Regions from separate parts of the Arthrobacter sp. SIMBA_036 genome, predicted to be linked through region 2. Evidence: riboswitches for the same ligand, from Rfam matches in the RefSeq annotation. Region 2 holds a riboswitch; each other region holds the start of a gene.

Region 1 (3,732 bases), on a different contig from region 2:
GAACACGTTATGAGCGAACGCGTCGAACGCAGGCTTTACGAGCTTCTCGAGCACCCCACCGAATCTCCCTACGGCAATCCGATCCCAGGGCTCGAAGCAATCGGTGGTTTGGCCGCCGTCCCTGCGGACCGCCCGGATGTCAACCTTCTGCAGGCCATGGACGGTTACGGCTCCGATTCGCGGGTGCTCATCAGCCGCCTCGCCGAACCTATCCAAGTGGAGCCGGAGCTGTTGACCCAGTTGGATGAAGGTGGAATCCGGCCAGGAGCATTAGTGTCACTGGAGCGAGTGGGCGAGTACATCTCCGTTCGGGTCCCCGGCATTGAAGGCGCCTTGGAACTTCCTCCCGAGGTCGCCGGCCACGTCTTTGTTTCCCTCGGCTAATACGCCGGGCAACATTAAGCGCCGCTGCAATTCTCCTGCTGTGGCAGGACTTGCCATCACTATTTCCCTGTTGATAACGAATTTATTACTGGGGGACTTAATCCCCTATAGTTGATTATTGGCGCCGATACCAAAGCGTTACCTGATCCGGAGCCGAACTCTGCCAGCGGATCAGGTGTTCCACCCCTTACTGGCAGAGGCGGGGGAACCACTAGCGGCTGTCTAAAGAAGCAGCCTTGGGGTGAAGTCCGCAGCAGAAGTGCCCACTGATACAGGTCCTCTTGGGGATACCTGTGTGCCGTGAGCGCTGAGCGCGGGCCGGGTCTTTGAACTCTCTGACTCGAATCCGACAGCTAACTTCGCAGGCTTTTCAGAGAGGAATAGAGTTTGACATCGCAGAACGTCAGGGGCCGCCGTCGCGCATCCGGCCCTGCTGCTGAGGTGGGGCCTGCCCGCGTTGCTACGGAAATCCGGCCCCGCGAGGCCAGCCGCCAGCGGCGACGGAAAGGTCCGCTGCGTCAAGTGGCCGACTTCGCCGCAGCCAGCGGAGTAGGTCAGAAAGCCGGCATCGCCCTTGCTGCTACCGGCTTGGCGCTGACAGTCGGCCTGCCAGGCACCAGCCCGATGATGGCTACCTCGGACTCTGGCCAAACCGAGTCTGCGCTGTCTGTAGCCGGTACCCAGCCGGAGGTATCCGCAGCGGCATCGGCCAAAATCGACTTCAGCCGTGCTGCCGTTTCCACGGCAGCGGATCCCGATGGCAAGCTGAAGCAGCTACTGAGCGCCCAGTCTGTGGCCAGCATCCAGCGTTCATCGTCCCAAGGCACTTTGGGTGCCCCCTTGGACACGCTTGTCACCGCATCGCCGTTCGGTTACCGCGTCAGTCCGCTGACGGGCGGCACCGGTGACTTCCACCGCGGCCAAGACTTCGTGGCGCAGTGCGGCACCGCGGTCCATGCTGCCGCGGCCGGCAAAGTAACTTTCGCAGGATGGCACGAGTACGGTGGCGGCAACCGTGTGGTCATAGATCACGGAAACGGCTTGGAAACTACCTACAACCACCTGTCGTCCTTCAACGTCAAGGTGGGCCAGACGGTCAGCCGCGGCGACGTCGTGGCCCTCAGCGGCACCACGGGAGCCTCCACAGGCTGCCACCTCCACTTTGAAGTCCAGGTCAATGGCGAAGTCGTTGACCCCATGGGCTGGCTCTGACCAACGTGATGGCCATCTCTCGATTCCATGAGGCCGCTCGTGACCTGAATGTGACATTCGCGTTCAACTGTTGTACCGTACATAACGCATCGGCTTTTTAGGGGGCCGGTGCACTTGAGTGGATTGCCTAGCTCTGCCACCGCTCGAGTTCCGTTCGCAAAATCGTCTGGCAGGGGCGGGGGAACCACTTCTGGTCTTCGCAAGAAGGCCTTGGGGTTAAGTCGCAAAGCTTCTCTGAAGCAGCGCGGCCGGATGACTCCCATCCGAATCCGACAGCTCACCTCGCAGGCATTGGGAGAGGCTACCTACGTGTCATCACGCACTACCCCTGCGCGCCACCGCGCCCAAGCGGTTCGTAAGAACCCCTTGAACACTCTTTCTACGGCTGTTTCTTCCAACGCAGGTACAGTAGGCCGCCAGGCCGTCGTGTTGGCAGCAGCCTCCGGTCTCATTCTCAGCGTTGGTTTGCCCGCGCAGGCTGCCGACACCGGCGTTTCCGCTTCGGAAGCCTCCGGTACCCAGCAGATGGTAGCCACAGCAGTGGTAACCGCGGAGCCCACCGCCACCGTTGCCTTCGAGAGCCCCGTTGTGGCCACGCAGGAGGCTCCGAAGGTTGTCCAGGCAGTTGCCGAGACTCCCGATGCCTCAACCCAGGCCGCTACAGGCGCCACGAACAACGCAGGCACGTCGGAAACTGTTACCGCACAGTCGGCCGTAGCCAAGGATGGCGTTTCCAGCGCCGCAGCTTCGGGCCTGGCAGCAATCGCCTACACCGGCATCGGCCACCCCTACGTTTGGGGCGGCACCACGCCCAACGGTTGGGACTGCTCCGGCTTCACTCAGTGGGTCTACGCCCAGGCCGGCATCAGCATCCCACGCACGAACGCCTGGACTGTCATGAAGCCCACCAACACTCCTGCTCCTGGCGATCTCGTCATGCAGAATGGCGGAGCCCACGTTGGCATCTACGTTGGCAACGGCATGATGATCAGCGCCTTGAACCCGAGCCAGGGCACGTTGCTGCATGCAGCAGCTGCCACGGGTACATCCTCCTTCTTCACTCTCCGCTAGAAAAACACCCAGTTCACGACTGAGCAGCATTCCCCCAAGTGCTGGTCGGTCACTACCCGCGCGTAACCCCATAGCGCGGATACGAAAGAGAAAAACATCATGATCAGTGCAAACAAGGTTGCACGGCACCGCGCGGAAGCTCCCAAGACGAGCTCGCTTGCCGTCATCGCAAAAGCAGTCAGTGAGAACGCAGGTGGCGTCGGCCGCCAAGCCGCAGTAATTGCCGCCGCTTCAGGCCTTGTCCTGACCAGCGGTGTAGCTGCCAACGCGGCTGATACGAACGTTCAGCGTGAGTCGACCTCCACGTCCACCCTCGACGTCCAGCCGGTAGCACAGGCAACGATCGCAGCTGATTCCACTGTTGCCATCTCTTACGAGAGCCCCGTGATCACCACGGTAGAAGCTCCGGCCCCCGTGGTTGAGCAGGCTCCTGCCAAGGCGGAAGCTGCGCCGACGGCAGCTGCTCAGGCCAGTGCCCCCGCGACCACTGCCACCACCGGCGGTAACGCAACCCTGGCTGTGAACTCCACCTCCAGCGCTACCAAGGCTCCGGTTGCCTCCAGCGGCCTCGGTGCTGCAATTGCTGCAGCCGCCTACGCGCAGTTGGGCGTGAACCAGGACTGCACCATGCTGGTCACCAACTCGCTGGCTGCCGTGGGCATCCACTTCCACGACTGGCCTGCTGGTTACCTCTCCCTCGGCCGCACGGTCAGTGCAGCAGAAGCACAGCCCGGTGACCTCGCCTACTACGCCAACGGCGGTTTGGCCGGCGAGGCCCACATTGCCGTGTACGTAGGCAACGGCATGGCGGTCCACGGTGGCTGGGACGGCTACACCACCAAGCTGTTCAGCGTAAACGTAGGCTCCGGCCCGGTCTTCATCCGCGTCAACGGCTAAGTTCACCTCTTCCGAACACCCTGCTGGCTCCATGCCGGCAGGGTGTTCTGCTTTAACCGATGTGTTCTTCTTTAACCTGCAGAGGATGCTCTGGAACGCCGCACATGGGGCGCCTAATTCTGAACACCGCACAAATTTTTGCCGACATCGCACGTGAAACGACAGATA
Region 2 (3,732 bases):
GATCAGGGACAGATCGGGGGCACCCCATTGCGAGATGGTGGGTGCTACCAGCGACCAGCCGCGGGGGTTGACGTTTTTCCCATCAAAGCTGGGGCCGATGTGAAGCGTGAATTCGAGGATGGCCGCAAGCACGGTGGACACCACGATGCCGATCAGGATCGCACCGCGGACCTTGCGGACAACCAGGGCGATGGTCAGGATCAGCCCGACGACGAACACCAGTGTGGGCCAGCCGAGCAACTTGTCATCAACGCCCAGCCCCAGGGGAACCGTGGTGTGGGCGGCGTCGGGGATCCGGCGGACAAAGCCAGCATTCACGAGCCCGATCAAGGCAATGAAGAAGCCGATGCCCACCACGATCGCGGTCTTTAGGGCATCGGGAACTGCCTTGAACACAGCCGTCCGGAAACCGGTCAGGACCAGGATCAGCATGGTCAGGCCGGAGAGGAGCACCAAACCCATCATGTCCGGCCAGGTAAGGCCCGGGTGCGTGGCAACCGTGACCGCTACAAAGGCGTTAACGCCCAAGCCGGTGGCCAAGGCAAATGGGTGTTTGGCCCAGGCGCCCATGAGGATTGTCAGGATGCCTGCAACGAAGGCAGTGGTCGCCGCAACAGCAGCCGACCCCAAGGTACCCCCGCCGGAATCGGCGCCCGAAAGGATGAGAGGGTTCAAAACCACGATGTAGCTCATGGCGAAGAACGTCGCGAACCCGCCCCGGATTTCCCGCGAGTACGTGGATCCGCGTTCGGTGATCTTGAAGTAGCGGTCAAGGGCAGAACCTTGTTTCAGCATGAAGGTCTCCGGGGTTCGGGGGGAGTGTGCTATCAAATCCTATGCCCCGCGGAGCGGGTGCCTGTGACCATTCGCCTACTCTGTAAGGAAGCCAACACTAGGAGAAACCGCCCCAAATGCGTACAACCCGCACGCTTCTGGCCGCCGTCGTCGCAGCTCTTGCCTTCGCCGGCGCTTTGCTGTTTTCAGCAGCGCCAGCGTCCGCGCACGATGTCGCTGAGTCAACGGCACCAGCGAACGGTGCCACCGTGGCAGAGGTTCCAGCGTCGGTTTCGATCACGTTCAACAACCCGCCGCTGGCCATCGGATCCGGCGTCACCGTTAGCGAGGGCGGGCAGAACTGGGCGGACGGCGCCGTCGAAATAATCGACAACCAAGCCGTGCAAAAGTTGCGTTCCGGTGCCCCGGCGGGCAAATACACGGTTGTATGGCGCGTGGTCAGCTCCGACTCGCATCCCATTGAAGGCACCTTCAGCTTCACGGCAACCACTGGAAGTACGACGTCGGCAGGCGGCGCTGCGGTGCCGTCCGCCTTGGCGGCGGTCCCGACTGCGGGCGAAGCGGCTCCCGGCAGCAGCAGTGCGCCTCGGGCGGGCGAGGGCGTGCGTGCCCAGGACTCGTCCGAGCCGTTTCCTTGGAGCATAGTGGGCCTGGCTGTGGTCGCAGTTGGCATAGTGGCGTACCTGGCAGTGACTGCGCGCCGCAAACTGGCAGTCCCGGACGAGGCAGACGGCGACGACCAGCCTGAGTAGGGAAGCCTGAGCAGGAAGCCTGTCCGTTACAGAAATGTGACTTTGCCGGAAGGATCCCGTACGGTTGTAACTGTGCCTGTTCCACGTAGCGGGCACTTCCGGACTGATTGCCTAGCTCTGCCGCAGTCCCGGAATCCGTTCGCAGACAAACCACGGCAGAGACGGGGAACCCAATTTAGGTCGCTTTCGAGCGTGCCTTGGGGTGAAGCCACGAGGCTTCCGCTGCACAGCGGGGGATCGTGGCCGGGTGACTCCCATCCGAATCCGACAGCTAACCTCGCAGGCATCGGGAGAGGCTCTTTCATGTCTTCACGCATTCTTCGCGGCCGTCGTAAGGCGGACACCGTACGTCCTAATCCTTTTATTTCCATCTCCAAGGCCGTTGCCGGCAACGCGTCCGGCGCTGGTCGCCAGGCCGCCGTGATCGCCGCGGCGTCGGGCTTGGTCTTGACCGGCACCGTAGCGGCACACGCTGCCGAGCCGCCCGTTCAGCGGGATTCCAGCCCCGCCACCGTAGCGGAACACGTCACCGGGGCGCCTAACCAGGTCGTCACCGCTGCAGCTACGGCAACCGTCAACTTCGAGCGTCCCACTGTTGCCTCCGAGGCAGCCCCGGTCGTCGAAAAGCCGGCCCCCGTCGTCGACGCTCCCGCCGCTCAGGCCCCGGTCGCCAAGAAGGCAGTCGCCGCAGCTGTTGCTCCAGCACCCGTTGCCGTCAAGGCCACTGCAGCCGCACCGGCTGCAGCGCCTGTAGCTCCTGCGGCCGCCGCGCCGGCCAGCGGTGTAAACGCCGCCATGGTCGCCTCGGCATACGCGCAGATCGGCATCATGCAGGATTGCACTGCCATGGTGGAAAGGGCCCTTGGCTCGGCTGGCATCCCTGTTGGGGACCTCGCGCCCCTGCAGTTCCTGAACTACGGCAAGGTAGTCAGCTCACCGTTGCCGGGCGACATGATCGTCCAGTCCGGTCACGTTGCCATTTACATTGGCAACGGTCAGGCCATCAGCGGTGGCATCAACGGCAACCAGACCGGCATCCACCCTGTTAGCTGGATGACCGCCGTCGGACCTGTCACGTACGTGCGCGCGGGCGCATAAGCTTCAGGCTGCAGCTTTAGGCAGCAAACCAAAGGCCGGCATGGTGGAGGACTAGCGTCTTTCGACCGTGCCGGTCTTTGGTGTTCGCAGTTGTGCGATTAAGTCTCAGGCGATGGCCATACGGGAGCCAGTGGAAAGGGATCCGCCAGGCAAAGCGACCTTTGACGAAATCGCCTGCCCCACGGCCTTGGCTTGCCGGAGCACCTCCTTGGGGCTGGGCGCAATGAGTTCACCGACGCCCACGAGGTGCATTCCCAGGGCACGCATGGCCGTGGCAAAGTTCTGGCCCAGGGCGATCCCCAGTTCGGACAGCATGCGACGCAGTTGGCTTTGTGCGCAGCGCGTCACCACTATGTGATCCGCCAACAGAATGCCGTCCGCTGTATGGACAGCCCATTGGCGCGGGGCGGCTTCCATGGGGCCTGAGAGCTCCAACGCCGCGTTGGCAGCAGCCCCCGTGAAGCTTTTGGACAGCCCGTAACCGAGTTGCGCGGATGGTTCACGCCCGAGGAAATCAAGGCGGAGTGCACGCGTGGCATTGCGCACATCTATGTGGTGGTTGGCGGCGTAGTTGCGCAAGTGCCGGAGGATCTCGTGGCGTTCTTGGATGGTTCCAGGGTCACCCGCGTCGCATCGCTGAAGCATTCCCGTGTTGACGTTCTGTCCGGAAGCGGACAAGGCGCCGAAGCCGTCTAGAACGATGGAACCGACTCCGTGGCGGCTAAGCTCACTGGCCACTGCCAAGCCGGAGAGGCCGGCTCCAATGACCACGGTGGTGGTACGTTCCATGCCGGAATCAGGCGTCAGTGACACTGCGTGGTTCCTCCTTGACATCGGTGCTGTTCGGGCTGCGCGTGGGCCCAGTCGGAAATCCCAAGCGGCCGCAGCTAATGGCCGAGGTGTGTTGTGAAACACATTCCCCGTCCATTCAGTGACTCGAACACTACCGAACTTTTTCGGCCAAGGATAGCTTTCAAGGAGGCGTTTTTCGGCGTCCTGGCGGACCGCAATAACGGGGTCCAAGAACTGAGCCCGGACCGTTACCCACATAGCCCAAAGTCGCCTTGATTAGGCCCTGTGGACCGAG
Region 3 (3,732 bases), on a different contig from region 2:
GGAGGATGCCGGGTCCCATTGACGTGGGCTTGGTGGTGCGCCTGTTGCCGGATCTGTGAGCGTCATGTATCCAGCGTGGGGCAGCCTCGTATGAGTGCTTTAGGCGGAAGCTGTGATGTGACTGTGAAACCGGAATTGCCGCACCGTCCCCAGTGCCTACTGCAGCGGATGCTGTAGTGGACATGCAGGGACAGTGCGGCAATCAGGGCCAGTGCGGCGATGGTTAGCCGTGGTGGTTTAGTACCAGTTATTGGCCAAGTGGAACGCGAGGGCAGCCGAGGGGGAGCCGTAGCGTTGCTTGATGTAGTCCAGCCCCCACTTGATTTGGGTCTGGTAGTTGGTCTGCCAGTCAGCGCCGGCAGTAGCCATCTTGGAAGCGGGAAGGGACTGGACAATGCCGTAGGCACCGCTGGAAGCGTTGGTCGCGGTGGTCCGCCATCCTGATTCCCTTTCCCACAGGGCGTCCAAGGCGGTCATTTCGCCCTGGCTCCAGCCGTAGCTGGAGAGAATGCTTGCTGCATAGGCCTTGGCGCCGGCAGGATCGTCTACAGCCACGGGGGTGGCGGCAGCCTGCGCGGCAGCAGCGGTCTTGGCGGCGGCAGCGTCAGCCGCCTGCTTGGCGGCAGCATCGGCAGCAGCTTTTTGTGCGGCAGCGGCTTGGTCCGCAGCGGCCTTGTCAGCTGCTGCTTTCGCTGCTGCTGCTTGGTCGGCAGCAGCTTTGTCCGCTGCTGCCTTATCTGCCGCAGCCTTGTCAGCTGCTGCCTTGTCTGCAGCGGCCTTGTCTGCAGCGGCCTTGTCTGCAGCGGCCTGCCTGGCGGCGTCGGCCTTTGCTACAGCTTGTGCCACAGCGTCCTTAGCCTTGCTGTCAGACTGTGCGGACGACTGGGTCTCCGCTGCCTTGCTCATTTCAGGAAGAGTGAACGCCGCATTCGCGGCCTGGCCCAGCGATGCAACACCCAGCCCTGCGGCGATAACGCCGGCCACTACCGACATGCGGTAGCCGCTTTTACCCCGGCGGGCAGCGTTCTTTAGGACGGACTGCGACTTGGTCAGGGGTGTGCTGTGTTCGTCACGGTGGCGCGCGGAAGGGCGCGCCTGATCGTTAAATTCAGACATGGTTTGATTGCCTCTCAGCGCCTGCGGAGTTAGCTGTCGGGTTCGGATGAGGTCATCCGGCCGCGCATCACGCTGCGGCTTCACCCCAAGGGCCGGCACTAGGCCTGGCCCGGAGACTCTGGGTCCCCCGTCTCTGCCTCAAAGAAGAACGGACTCCGGGAAGTGGCAGAGCTCGGCGCATCCCGGAAGTGGGCCAGTTGGAGCGACCCACCCTTTCGACGGTACAGGACCCTTCGCCCAAAGTCACATTTAGGTAACAGAGATCACGATTGCGGAGAGTCGGCTTGCTCGTTTCGTTACGTCAGTCCGGTGTTCATTGACGGAAGACGCAAGGCGAACTCCGTCCGTCCCGGACGGGATGTCACTTCCACGTTCCCCCCATGTGCTCGGACTATGGACTCGACGATGGACAGACCCAGCCCCGAGGTACCTTCGGACCCCGACCTGGCAGCGTCTGCACGGGCAAACCTCGAGAAGATGCGGCGTTGAAAGTCCTCGGGTATGCCAGGGCCGTTGTCCGTCACGGAGACCACGGCGCTGCCGTCTGCCGAAAGCGATACACCGGTCACCACGGTAGTGCCCTGATCGGTATGTTTGCGGGCGTTCGAGAGCAAATTGGCCATCACCTGATGCAGTTGCGTCGCATCTCCCCGGACGGAGATCGGTTCATCGGGAAGCCGCAGTTGCCAGTGATGGTCCGGTGCCATGACTTTCTCGTCATTGACGGTCTCAATGACCAACTGCGTGAGGTCCACATCGGTGACATGCAGGGGTTGTCCCTCATCCAAGCGGGCCAGCAGCAGCAGGTCCTCTACCAGCGTGGTCATGCGCTCCGACTGGCTTTGGACGCGGGCCAACGATTTGCGGCCGTCATCGGTGAAAGTTTCCGTCATCCGCAGCAGCTCTGTGTAGCCACGGATGGCAGTGAGCGGCGTGCGCAGTTCGTGGGAAGCGTCCGCGACGAATTGGCGGACCTTGGTTTCGCTTTGCTGTCGGGCTTCCAAGGCGTTCGCTACGTTGTCCAGCATCTGATTCAGGGCATAGCCGACGCTGCCCACTTCCGTCCCTGGATGCGCGGCCGAAGGCGGCACCCGTACGCCCAGTGCCACCTCACCGGCGTCGAGCGGCAGACGGGATACTTTGGTGGCGACGTCGGCCAGTTGCTCGAGCGGACGCATGGTCCGTCGAATGACCACGGTGCCTGCGAGGCCAATCAAGACAAGGCCACCCAACGACACAAGGACCATGGTCCATACCAGCGAAGCCTCTGTGCTTTGTTTGTCAGCCAGCGGCAGGCCTGTCACGATCACGTCTCCGTAGGGGGTTTCGACGGCGACCAGGCGGTAGTCGCCGTTGGAGAGCGAACGGTCCACGGGCAGGTTCCCGCGGGGGAGTGACAAAAGTACTTGCTGATCCGCGGAGGACAACGCCACCCGGTTGCCGCCGGCATCGATGAGCCCGGAGCTGCTGACCGTGGTTCCGCTGATGCGGGCGTTGAGCGTTCCTGCGCCTTGGCCACGCGCTTCCAGCGGGTCAGGCCTTCCGGACGAGGGAAAGTTCGACGGCGCCCTTCCGAAGTCGTTCGCGCGGCCCGAGGCTTGTGCCAGCTGCATGTCGAGCTGCTTATTGAAAACCAAGTCCATGGACGCGTAGCTCACCAGCCCCACGGCACCGCAAATGGCGACCAAAAGGACCATGGCTACGAGGACCAAGCGGGTGCGCAAATGCCAGGTCGATGGATTGAGCCAGCTACGGTGCGGGGTCTTGGCTACTCCTGAGAGTGTGGTCAATTCTTAGTCCGCGGGCTTGATGACGTACCCCGCGCCACGCACGGTGTGAATCATTGGAGGATGGTTTGCTTCGATTTTCTTGCGCAGGTAGGAGATGTACAGTTCCACGATGTTGGCTTGGCCACCGAAATCGTAGTCCCACACCCTGTCCAGGATTTGGGCTTTGCTGACCACCCTTTTGGGATTTTCCATGAGGTAACGCAACAGGTCGAACTGCGTTGCGGTGAGGGGAATGTCCTCGCCGCCACGGGTGACCTCGCGGGTGTCAACGTTCAGCCGCAGGTCTCCCACCACCAGTTCCGCCGTGTCCATCGCCGCGACCCCCGAACGCTGGATCAGTCGGTGAAGTCGAAGGAGAACTTCTTCCATGCTGAAAGGCTTTGTCACGTAATCGTCCCCGCCGGCAGCTAGGCCCACGATGCGGTCCTGAACCGCATCCTTGGCCGTCAGGAACAACGCCGGCACCTCAGGGGCAAAGGCACGGATGCGGCCGAGGGCCTCGACGCCGTCGAATCCGGGAAGCATGACATCCAACACCAGTACATCCGGACGAAATTCCTTGGCGGTTTTCACAGCGTCCGGACCGTCCACGGCGACGGCCACTGACCAGCCGGCCATCCGAAGCCCCATGCTCATAAGTTCGGCCAAACTGGGCTCGTCATCCACTACCAAGGCGCGGATGGGGGAACCGTCCGGATGGGACAACTGGGGGAGGTTATTGGTCATGGAGTGCGGTGTGGCCATGGGACTACTCTCCAGTCTGCGGGTTTGCCCGCGCTTTGCCCGCCCTGTGAGGACGCTGTGAACTCAAGACTAGCGAGGTGGG
Region 4 (3,732 bases), on a different contig from region 2:
CCGTAGGCGTTTACCAACTTTTCGACCGACTTCAGGCTCCAGGCGGCTGGGATGACACAAGCAGCGTGCATTTCCGCGCTTTGGAGGATCACGACCGCAACGGTGAACTCCTACCGGTGCTGGAACTCCTTTACGACAACGACAGCTCGGTCCAAGATGTCGCCACCAAGCTTCACCTTCACAGAAGCAGCGTCTACAACAGGCTCGGCCGCATACGCCAACTCATTGGCGCAGATCCCGTGAATGGTGCGGTTCGGCTTGAGTTGCACGCAGCGTTGAAGGCACGGCGCTGGGCCGGCAGGCCGAGGATCTAGTCCCGTGACCCTGGGCCTCTCAGGAGCGCTGGAGTCGTTGGCAGCTCCAGCGGCCAATTCGGCCCCGAACCAAGGCCGTCCGGCTCGCGCGGCAGTACCGGCCATGCCAGCCAGTGTGTCCGAACGCTGTAGGCAGTCGAGGGCTCATTTGAGCGCCTTCTTGACGGTGCCGAGAAGGGATCCCAGCGCCGACTGCCCCGAGGATTGCGGTGCAGGGCTCGGGGCCTGGGTGGCGGTGGGCTGAGGTGTGGGTGTTGCCGTGGGGTGCTGCGTTGAGGTGGCAGTAGGCGTCGAGGTGGGCGGCTGTGCTGGGACGTTGTCCGAAGCCGCGCCGCTAGCAACTGGCTGGGCAGGAACAGGCTGAGCAGGAACAGGCGCGGGTGCGGCTGGCGTGCCCGGAGCTGCTGGTTGGGCTGCCGAAGGAACCCACACTGGCGGCGCAAGGGAAACTGTGGGGGTGCCGGAGGCCGCGGGCGACGACGACGCCGCGGTATCCGGCGCGTCCGGAACAGTGGCAGCTTGGCTGACATCGGATGACTCCGCAGATGGCGTTGCACCCGATGAGGCAGCCACAGCGGATGCGGTGCTGGAACCACCGGGAACACCGGAGATCGAGGCCGTGGTTTGTGCAGTCGTGTCACCGGCGCCGCCGCCGCTGGCGTCCGTGACCTTGCTTTCGCTGCCGAAGAACGGAAGATCGAGAGCCTGGCCTACCGTGCCCACAGTCAAGGCGAGCCCCAATGCCCCAGCCACCATGGCCATGCGCTGGCTCATGTGGCGGACTGACGCGGCCTTGTGTAGTACCGCGTATGGTTCGCGACTGTATTGGCGCGGCCGGTGGTGCGGAAGCGCTGAGACCTCGGCCGTTTGGAGCGGGATGGCTGCCGTGACTGCTTCAGTAGTGGCGGGCTGAACGGCCGGAACGATTGGAATCTGAACTGTGGCCAGAGCTTCGGCGGCTAGGGCTTCTCCGGCCAGAGCTTCGGGGACGCTCGCGGTTTCCTCGAACGCGGTTTGCCTGGGCTGGGGCTCCGCTGCGGCGGGTCGTTCGGCGTCAACGGCTTGGCTGGCGTCGTCGTCGATGCCCACGCCGGAAGCGTGCTCGCGTTGCCGCTCGGCGGCACGCCGTGCCGCACGGGTCATCGGTACTGCCGGGTCGGCAATTGCGGGACTGTCAGTGGACGCCCGACGGCGGCCGGTTGGTTTGGCGCGCTCGCTCTCACGCAGGGCGCGTCGCGGCTGATCCATGGTTGGGGACATGGTTGTTGCCTCTCGACGCCTTCGAGGTTAGCTGTCGGGTTCGGACGAGGCCGTCCGGCCGCGGCTGGCGGCTACACCCCAAGGGCTTGTCGGGGAACAAGCCCGGAACACTGGGTCCCCCGTCTCTGCCGTGGGTCTAGCGGAATCCCGGATTGCGGCAGAGCTCGGCGTCAGCCCGGAAACGGCCCAGCGGAGTTCCGGGTCGCCCTATGAAGTTACCCTAGGCGGAAAACAAAGTCACATTAATGTAACGGCTGCGCGGTCGTCACAGGTCCCGCCCGCAACACGGCCGGATATCCATCGCCGAACACTAGCTTCACTGGGCCAGGGCAGGTAGACATTGACCTATGGACCTGCCCGTGATGCCGCCCGTCTCGCCCATGCTCGCCAAGTCAGTCCCTGACATCCCCGATGTTGGGCACTACGAGCCCAAGTGGGACGGCTTCCGGACCATCGTCTTCAAGGACGGGGACGAGATCGTCCTCGGCAGCCGGAATGAGAAGCCCATGACCCGGTACTTCCCGGAGCTCGTGGCGGCGCTGCAGGGGAACCTTCCGGACAAGTGCGTCATCGACGGCGAGATTGTCCTGATCCAAGGCAACAGGCTGGAATTCGAGGTTCTCCAGCAACGCATCCATCCTGCCGATAGCAGGGTCCGGATGCTGGCGGAGAAGACCCCGGCGTCGATGGTCGCCTTCGACATCCTTGCGTTAGGCGACGAGGACCTGACGGGTCGGCCTTTTTCGCAACGCCGAGCAATCCTGGAGCAAGCACTCTCCACGGCCGAACCCCCTGTGTACATCACCCCCGCAGTGACCGACTTGGAGAGGGCCAAGGAGTGGTTCGTCCAACTGGAAGGCGCAGGGCTGGATGGCGTGCTGTCCAAACCACTTGACGGCACATATCAACCCAACAAGCGCGTCATGTTCAAGACCAAGCACGTGCGAACCGCGGACTGCGTGGTGGCGGGTTTCCGTTGGCATAAGACGGCAAAGGTCGTCGGGTCCATGCTGCTGGGCCTTTACGACGACGACGGGCGGCTTCACCACGTGGGGGTGGTGGCATCGTTCCCCATGGCCAAAAGGGAGAGCCTGGTGGCCGAGTTGGAACCGTACCAGGTGGACCTCGGCGACCATCCATGGGGTGAGTGGGCCACGCAAGATGAAGCGGCGGGTGGTTCCAGGATGCCTGGGGCCCAGAGCAGGTGGAGCGGCGGCAAGGACTTCTCTTTCGTCCCGCTTCGCCCTGAACTGGTGATCGAAGTGGCGTACGACTATATGGAGGGCGATCGTTTCCGGCACACCACCCAGTTCCGGCGGTGGCGGACCGACCGGACACCCGGTAGTTGCACCTACTCCCAGCTGGAGGAACCGGCCGATTACGATCTCGGCGAGATCCTGAAGCTCACGTAGTCTACGGGGTAGCTACGGCGTTACTCGTCGTGTCCTTGATCCATGCTCATACTGTCCTCGGCGGGCGGGGTTTCACCTGGCGGGACGCCCCCTCCCGGTTCCAGCCCGGTGATGTTGCCGTTGAGGGGGTCGGGGTTTGCCGAGGCAGCGGGATCATCATCGCGATCCCGGCGCATCTCCGGGTCTTCATGGATGCTGTCCGCTGAAGCCGTGGTGTCCACGGGTCCCTTAGCGCCGGTTACGCCGAAGCCTTGTGTTTCTTCCTTCGAGTCCTTGGTCACGAGCAACCCTTTCGTAAGCAAACTTACTATTGCGTTGATATGGCCAGCCTAGCCGGGCAACACGGACCCAACAAGGGCAGGCGGGGTGACCGGCCGGCGTCGTACACTTCCAGGGGCGCCGCTCAGCGGTGGCGGGCCGTCGCGGAGACGAAGCTCCGAATGGCGTCGGCCACTGCCTTGCGGCGCATATGCTGGGCCACATGTCCGACGCCGGGAATCTCCACCAAGCGTCCTTGGGGGACAGTCCTGGAGAGCCGCAGGCACCACTCCGGCCCGGCCACGTGGTCGCGGCTTCCACGGAGGATCAGTACCGGCACCGTAATCCCGGCTAACCGTGCCTGGGTTGGGTACTGCATCATGACGGGCAGCTCGGTGAGATACCAGCGGGGTCCGCAACGCAGGTAATCGCTGATGACCAACCAGTTGGACGACGGGCTCTCGCGCAGCAGGCCATCGAGGCCGAGC

The links. A riboswitch is a leader RNA that binds a small molecule or an ion and turns the genes downstream of it on or off. The one in region 2 is predicted to bind cyclic di-AMP.
Region 1: it holds a riboswitch for cyclic di-AMP, as region 2 does, so the genes downstream of both, SB659_RS04510 (C40 family peptidase) here and SB659_RS08720 (hypothetical protein) in region 2, are expected to answer to the same signal.
Region 3: it holds a riboswitch for cyclic di-AMP, as region 2 does, so the genes downstream of both, SB659_RS09885 (hypothetical protein) here and SB659_RS08720 (hypothetical protein) in region 2, are expected to answer to the same signal.
Region 4: it holds a riboswitch for cyclic di-AMP, as region 2 does, so the genes downstream of both, SB659_RS11445 (hypothetical protein) here and SB659_RS08720 (hypothetical protein) in region 2, are expected to answer to the same signal.

What each region holds. Positions count from the first base shown of each region.
Region 1 is NZ_JAWRXG010000002.1:396,616-400,347, reverse strand. Features, by position in the region: gene SB659_RS04520 (metal-dependent transcriptional regulator) at 1-384, shown strand, start outside; cyclic di-AMP (ydaO/yuaA leader) riboswitch at 526-767, shown strand; gene SB659_RS04515 (M23 family metallopeptidase) at 772-1,596, shown strand; cyclic di-AMP (ydaO/yuaA leader) riboswitch at 1,735-1,901, shown strand; gene SB659_RS04510 (C40 family peptidase) at 1,963-2,667, shown strand; gene SB659_RS04505 (NlpC/P60 family protein) at 2,767-3,564, shown strand.
Region 2 is NZ_JAWRXG010000005.1:124,452-128,183, reverse strand. Features, by position in the region: gene SB659_RS08730 (NCS2 family permease) at 1-795, opposite strand, end outside; gene SB659_RS08725 (copper resistance protein CopC) at 912-1,547, shown strand; cyclic di-AMP (ydaO/yuaA leader) riboswitch at 1,664-1,847, shown strand; gene SB659_RS08720 (hypothetical protein) at 1,851-2,645, shown strand; gene SB659_RS08715 (FAD-binding protein) at 2,751-3,452, opposite strand.
Region 3 is NZ_JAWRXG010000006.1:70,296-74,027, reverse strand. Features, by position in the region: gene SB659_RS09890 (glycosyltransferase) at 1-66, opposite strand, end outside; gene SB659_RS09885 (hypothetical protein) at 238-1,116, opposite strand; cyclic di-AMP (ydaO/yuaA leader) riboswitch at 1,121-1,304, opposite strand; gene SB659_RS09880 (ATP-binding protein) at 1,413-2,906, opposite strand; gene SB659_RS09875 (response regulator transcription factor) at 2,910-3,650, opposite strand.
Region 4 is NZ_JAWRXG010000007.1:143,685-147,416, forward strand. Features, by position in the region: gene SB659_RS11440 (PucR family transcriptional regulator) at 1-314, shown strand, start outside; gene SB659_RS11445 (hypothetical protein) at 459-1,562, opposite strand; cyclic di-AMP (ydaO/yuaA leader) riboswitch at 1,577-1,726, opposite strand; gene SB659_RS11450 (ATP-dependent DNA ligase) at 1,922-2,986, shown strand; gene SB659_RS11455 (DUF6480 family protein) at 3,007-3,267, opposite strand; gene SB659_RS11460 (alpha/beta fold hydrolase) at 3,390-3,732, opposite strand, start outside.